3 regions of the Rhodopseudomonas sp. BR0G17 genome follow, and region 2 is predicted to be linked to each of the others. Evidence: riboswitches for the same ligand, from Rfam matches in the RefSeq annotation. Region 2 holds a riboswitch; each other region holds the start of a gene.
What was found. A riboswitch is a leader RNA that binds a small molecule or an ion and turns the genes downstream of it on or off. The one in region 2 is predicted to bind cobalamin.
Positions count from the first base shown of each region.

Region 1: another riboswitch for cobalamin. It lies ahead of DY467_RS19245 (TonB-dependent receptor plug domain-containing protein); the one in region 2 lies ahead of DY467_RS03025 (DUF1636 domain-containing protein).
Region 3: another riboswitch for cobalamin. It lies ahead of DY467_RS12065 (hypothetical protein); the one in region 2 lies ahead of DY467_RS03025 (DUF1636 domain-containing protein).

Region 1 is NZ_QUML01000028.1:34,453-36,692, reverse strand. Features, by position in the region: gene DY467_RS19245 (TonB-dependent receptor plug domain-containing protein) at 1-886, opposite strand, end outside; cobalamin riboswitch at 1,068-1,270, opposite strand; gene DY467_RS19240 (DUF938 domain-containing protein) at 1,402-2,118, shown strand; gene DY467_RS19235 (MFS transporter) at 2,194-2,240, shown strand, end outside.
Region 2 is NZ_QUML01000002.1:209,417-211,656, forward strand. Features, by position in the region: gene cobW (cobalamin biosynthesis protein CobW) at 1-64, opposite strand, end outside; gene cobU (bifunctional adenosylcobinamide kinase/adenosylcobinamide-phosphate guanylyltransferase) at 68-598, opposite strand; gene DY467_RS03025 (DUF1636 domain-containing protein) at 595-1,026, opposite strand; cobalamin riboswitch at 1,134-1,331, opposite strand; gene cobT (nicotinate-nucleotide--dimethylbenzimidazole phosphoribosyltransferase) at 1,428-2,240, shown strand, end outside.
Region 3 is NZ_QUML01000012.1:142,776-145,015, forward strand. Features, by position in the region: gene tcuB (tricarballylate utilization 4Fe-4S protein TcuB) at 1-998, shown strand, start outside; cobalamin riboswitch at 1,086-1,285, shown strand; gene DY467_RS12065 (hypothetical protein) at 1,396-1,959, shown strand; gene DY467_RS12070 (precorrin-8X methylmutase) at 1,956-2,240, shown strand, end outside.

The sequences.
Region 1 (2,240 bases), on a different contig from region 2:
TCCGATTCCATTCGTTGCTGTAGCTGACGCCGAACGTGCTGGTGAAATTGCCGAGCGGCGACCACACCGCTTCGCCGCGGGTCATGAAATCGCGGCTTGCGGTCGTGCTCTGCAGCGTCTCAGGGAACGAGTTCGGATAGCGCGAAAAGTCGTCGCCGGTGAAGCCCTTGTGGGCGTCCGTGTAGCGCGCGACGTAGTTGAAGGCGAGTTCGTCGCTGGCACGGACACCGAGCCGGGTCGAATAGGTCAGGTTGTCGTAGTTGTCGTTGTTGCGCTGCTGGCCCGGCGCCAGCAGATCGAGCGGCGTCACCGGCAGGCTGGTCGTGCGGTAATGCGCGACGTTGAAGGCGTAGTCGAAATTGTCCTGCGAGCCTGCGGCGCGCGCGGTCTGGTTGAAGGTGCCGAACGAGCCGCCTTCGATCGAGCCGGTCAGCTTGGCCGGGCCGCTTCCGCGCTTGGTGACGACGGAGATCACGCCGCCGATCGCGTCCGAGCCGTACAGGCCGCTCTGCGGGCCGCGCAGCACTTCGATCCGTTCGATGTCGGAGGTCAGCAGATTGGCGAAATCATAAGCGCCGTTCGGCTTGCTCGGATCGCCGGCATCGATGCCGTCGATCAGCACCTTGACGTGGTTGGAGTTGGTGCCGCGCATGAAGATCGAGGTCGAGCCTCCGGGGCCGCCGGTGCGCACCACATTGAGGCCGGGGACCATGCTGAGCGCGTCGGCGGCGGTGCGCTGCTGATAGCGGGCGAGATCGTCCGCGGTGATCACGGTCACCGAGCTCGCCACCTGCTCGCGCGGCGTTTCGGTGGCGGTGGCGCTGACCACGATCTCGGGCAGCACGTCCTGCGCGGCGGCAGGCGTGGTGAGCGAGAGCGCGGGCACCAGAATGGTGGAGGCAAGAAGCGCGCGTGAAAGTGCGGAGCAAGGCCGCGGCGCGGCGGGTCGGGATTGCATAAGGTTCAACCTCGGCTGACGTCTGTGGCACGTCACAGCGAACGAGGTCTCACCGAGCTTTGCGAAAGCGGTGAAGACAATGCCTGCAATTCCCGGCCGGCAACTTCGCGTGTGACCACGAATGACGGCAGGTCTCCTGGCTCGCAGTTGATCTTCCGTCGCCTTCCCAGGACCGAGGTTCCCAGTGGCATCCGACGAAAGACGATCCGCTTACAGTTGCGGGAACAGCTACGGCCTAGAACGCGAAAGTGTCTGCGTCCGCACCGTATTCCCTTTTCATCCCTCTCGGGAACCGTCAGCGCCATTAGAAGTCGCGGAATTGGCGAGTCAATTCGCCCATGGCGGCGAACAGGTGCAATCGTGGTCGGATTGTGACGAGCTGTGACTTGCGTGTAACAGCCGGGTCTGTACACCTCGCACGATAGTGGATGTGGCAGGTGGTGATGGCGGAGTTCGTGGTGGAGTTCGGCAAGGACGGGCGGCGGGTCGAACCCGACGGCCGGCTCGACGCCGCCGCGTTTCATCGCAACGATGCGCCGATCCGCGCCGTGCTGGCCCGGCTGCTCGCCGGGCGGCAGGGCGACGTGCTCGAAGCCGGCAGTGGCACCGGCCAGCACATCGCAGCGCTGGCGCGCGAGCATCTGGATATCGTGTGGTGGCCGAGCGACGTCAACGACCAGCACCTCAAGAGCATTGCCGCCTGGCGCGCCCACGCGGCGCTGCCCAATCTAAGGCCGCCGCAACGGATCGACCTGGCCGATCCCGCCTGGTCGGTGGCGCCGGCCGACGGGGCGGAGCCCGGGCCATTGCTGGCGATGTTCTGTGCCAACGTCGTCCACATCGCGCCGTGGCGCGTCGCCGAAGGGCTGCTGGCCGGCGCCGGACGTCTGCTACGCCAGGACGGCATGCTGGTGCTGTATGGACCGTTCAAGCAGGACGGCAAGCACACCGCGCTCAGCAATGCGGTGTTCGACACCAGCCTGCGCGACGCCAATCCGGAATGGGGTGTCCGCGATGTTGCGGATCTGGAAAAGCTCGCGGCCGGCGCCGGTCTGGCGCTGAGCGAGATCGTCGAGATGCCGGCCAACAACCTGATCCTGGTGTTTGTACGGGCAAAACCGGCGGAGGCCCATGCGGCCGCCGGTGGCCCGGCGGGTTGATCACGCCCGGCCCGGCCCTATGATGCGCGCGCAATCGCCGGCCGTCGTCGGCCGGTGCGAGGAGAATCCCTGCCGATGGTCGATGCGACGGCCAACGACATCGTCGAAGACGATGCCCGTGC
Region 2 (2,240 bases):
GCAGCGTGGTCTTGCCGGCGCCGAGAAAGCCGGTGAGCACCGTGACGGGAACGCGGGCGGTCATGAACTACTCTCCTGATTGGCGTTTCAGCCACAGCGGCAGGCCGGCGGCGATGAAGGCGACGTTGGGCACGGCGGCAGCGATGGTCTGATTGAGGCGACCTTGCGCGTCGCGGAAGGCGCGGCCGAGCGGCGTCTCCGGCACCAGGCCGAGGCCGACTTCGTTGGAGACGAGCACGATCGGTCCGGCGGCGACGCCGAGATAGCGCGCCAGCCGCCTCGCCTCGACCTCGGGATCGCGGCCGGCTTCCATCAGGTTGAACAGCCACAGTGTCAGGCAATCGACCAGTACGGCGCGGCCGCGGCCGGCGTGCTGGGTCAGCGCATCGACCAAGCCGAGCGGCTCCTCGATCGTAGTCCAGCCCTCGCCGCGGCGGGCGCGATGGTGGGCGATGCGATCGGACATTTCGTCGTCGCTGGCGGTGGCGGTCGCGAGATAGATCCTGGCGAGGCCGCTCTCGGCGACCAGCCGTTCGCCGAACACCGATTTGCCGGAGCGCGCGCCGCCAAGCACCAGGGTAGAGATCAGCGCGCTCATGCCGGCGCCCGCCCATCGTCGGGAGACCATTGCGGCGGCGGCAGGCGGACGACGGTACCCTTGCGCAGGACTTCCGGTCGCTGCCGCCACGGCACCAGACCGTAGTGACTGTCCTGATAGGAGGCGACGAACGCCGCCACCGCGTCGGCGCCGCCGGCGCCGTCGAGATCGCCGAATACGAACGTGTAGCCGCCTTCGCTCGACACTGCGACGGTGGCGGCGCGTTTGCATGCGGACAGGCACTGCACGGCGCGGACCTGCGCTCCGCCGGCGCCGGCCAGCGCGTCGCGGACGGCTTCCAGCATCGGCGCACCGACGGCGACGCCGTCGATCGTCTTGCAGGTGGTGCAGACGCTGACCATCACCGGCGCGCCAGGCAGCACGCGCGGCGGATCGGCGCTCACATCGGCAGGGGGCTCGGAATCCATCGGGCTCGAATCATCGCGTCAGCTATCGAGCTTTGTCGGAACGCGCGGGAGAGGCCTTTGCCGTCCGCACTGCTTCCGTCCGGTGCACCCCGCCCCGACGACCCTTCAAAGCACAATACGCGATGGCAGGTCTCCTGGCTCGCGAGTCGCCGCCATTCGCCGCCTTCCCAGGAATTCCCAGTGGCCTCGGCGATGGCTCGTCGCTTACAGTTGCGGGGGCAGCTCCGGGATCGAGACGCACCGCGTCTCCCACCGGCTTCCCTTTTCACCTTCCTTGCGGAAGGACCATCGTCTGGCACGCTAGCTGCGACGCTGTTGCGGGTCAACAACGCGAAGGTGGTGTTGACCGGGCTTGCGCGTTTGCCTCAGTTGCGCGCCTTGCCGAACCAAAGGACCATCCGATGCCGACCGAAACCCTCGTCACCTGGCAGCCGCCGTCGATCACCCCGGTCGACCCGTCGCTGAAAGCAACCCTGCGGGCGCGGGTGGACGGCAAGGCCAAGCCGCTCGGCTCGCTCGGGCGGATCGAAGACCTCGCCATCGAACTGGCCTTGATGCGACATCCGCAGCCGCCGCGCGCCGACAATGCGGTGCTGATGGTGTTCGCCGGCGACCATGGCCTGACCGAAGAAGGCGTGTCGCAATATCCGTCCGCCGTGACGGTGGCGATGGTAATGACCTATCTGGCCGGCAAGGCCACCGCCAATGCATTCGCAGCCGCCAACCATGTCGACGTCCGGGTGATCGACGCCGGTGTCGCCGCCGAGCTGCCGAAGCATCCCGATCTGATCGACGCCAAGGTGCGGATGGGAACCGCCAACGCGGCGCGTCAGCCGGCGATGAGCATCGCGGAGGCGTGCCAGGCGCTCGATCGCGGCGCCGAACTGGCGCGGGCCGAGATCGCCGCGGGGGCGGACGTGATCGCGCTCGGCGAAATGGGGATCGGCAACACGGCTTCGTCGTCTCTGCTGCTGCACCGCCTCGGCCCGGCGCCGCTCGATCAGAGCATCGGGATCGGCGCCGGCCAGGATGCCGACGGCATGGCCAAGAAGAAGGCGGCGATCGAAAAGGCGGCGATGCGCAGCCCCGCCACCGCACCGCTGGAGGCGCTGGCCGAATTTGGCGGGCTGGAGATTGCCATGATGGCGGGCGCTGTGCTGGGCGCCGCCTCGCAGCGCCGGCCGGTGATCGTCGATGGCTTCATCGCCACGGCC
Region 3 (2,240 bases), on a different contig from region 2:
TGTCGAACCTGTGCCACAACTGCCAGGGCTGCTGGCATGATTGCCAGTACACACCACCACATCCGTTCGCCGTCAATCTGCCGGCGACGTTCGCCGAACTGCGGCAGCGCTCCTATGCAGACCATTTGTGGCCGCCCGCGCTTGGGCGCGTCTTTCGCGCCTCATCGCTCGCAGTACCCGCCACCGTCGCGCTCGCGCTGCTGATCACCTTTGGCCTCGTACTGGGCACGGACTCATCGGCAACCTTGCTAACCGCCCACGCGGGCGAAGGCGCGTTCTATCGCGTGCTGCCGTGGCCGGCGATGGCCGGACTCGCGGGCGGCACCTTCGCCTGGGCGGTGATCGCGGTCACGCTGGCGACGCTGCGATACTGGCATACGATCGCGCCGGGGATGACGGTCCGCGAGATCGTCCGCGCGCTGCCCGCTGCCCTCTCCGACATCATCACGCTGCGCCATCTCGGCGGCGGCGGTCCCGGCTGCCACAACCATGATGAGCGCACCTCGCAGCGGCGACGGATCTTACACCATCTGACCGCCGGCGGCTTCGTGCTCAGCGGCCTGTCGACAATCGTGGCCGCCACTTATCATCATCTGCTCGGCGTCGTAGCGCCCTACCCGGTCGTCAGCCTGCCGGTGATGCTCGGGCTCGTCGGCGGCGTGACGATGACCGTCGGCGCGGTGGGACTGCTGGCATTGGAAGCGCGGGCCGACCACGAGCCGAGCGATCGCGGCGAGACTAGGCTGAACGTCGCTTTTCTCATCCTGCTGGCCCTCGTCGGCGCCAGTGGGCTCGCGGTGCTCGGCTTCCGCAGCACGCTGGCGATGGGGCTACTGCTCACCACCCATCTCGGGCTGGTGTTCGGCCTGTTCGCCGCGCTGCCGTTCAGCAAAGCGCTGCACGCGCCGTTCCGGGCGGCGGCGCTGCTGCGTGCGGCGATCGATAGCCGCCGCAGCTCGTTGGCGCGAGCCCCGGAGGCCTCGGGCGATACGCCTTGATCCCGATCAAGCTGGCGCGAATTTGATGACGGCTCTTGGCGGCCAGTTGCCAATGATGGTCGATTGACAGTTTGCCGTTTCCGTCCCAAACATCCCGCGCCGACGGTGTCCTGTCCTCGGACAGGACGAAGAGGGAATATCGGAAGATCGCTGCCCGCGGTCGAGCCGAAGCTGCCCCCGCAACTGTAAACGGTTAGCCGACGCAACACGCCACTGGAGATATTCCGGGAAGGCTGCATCGGCGAAGACCCGTGAGCCAGGAGACCTGCCGTCGCCTGCTATGTTGACGTCGTTTCGGGCGGGGTGCCCCGGGATGTCTTTCGGCGGTCCGGAGTGCAGGTCCGTTCGCCGGTTTTGAGCCATCGCCCGCGATGGCCAACCGACGAGATTCGGCGCGATGCCGCCCACTGCGCTCCATCCCGGTGTCTCCGCCGGTTCTCAGCTGTCGCTTCGGCCAGCCGCCGCCGAAATCGTGGTGCTGTCGCCCTGCGCCGCGACGCTGGCGGATTTCGCTCAGTCATGGCCCGGCGGACCGCCCCGGTTGCACACCAGCGATCTCGCCTCTTTCGCCGCGCACGCGTGCGAGCGCTCCCTCGATTCGTCGCTGCCGCGCGCAATCCTGATCGTGCTGCCGGATCAGGCGCATTCCGACCGTGAAGCCGTCGAACCGACCACCGCGTTCGCCGGCAGCCGGCGGATGGCCTTCGCGGTCCTAAGCGCTCGAGAGCAGCCCGACGTTCCAAGCGAACTGATCACCAACCTGCCGCCGACCACGCTTCGTCGCCTCAATAGGCTGTACGCGCAGCGCGCCGGCCATGCCGCACGCGCCATCCTGATGCAGTTCGCCCTCGCCGCGGGGCTCAGCATCTCCGCGATGGAGACTTCAAGCGGCAGCGCAGTCGCCGACACAGAGCAGCCCCCATCCCTTCTCCCCGAGCTGATCGAGGACGCCGCCCGATGACTTACGCTTACGAAAAGGACGGCGACGCGATCTATCGTCAGTCGTTCTCCATTATCCGCGCTGAAGCCGCGCTCGATCGGTTCACGCGCGACGAGGAGAAGATCGCGGTGCGCATCATTCACGCCAGCGGCATGGTCGAGGTTGCGGACGACATCGCGTTCACGCCCGGCTTTGTATCGGCCGGTCGCGCCGCGCTGCAGGCCGGCGCGCCGATCCTGTGCGACGCGCAGATGGTCGCCAACGGCGTCACCCGCAAGCGGCTGCCGGCCGACAACGAAGTG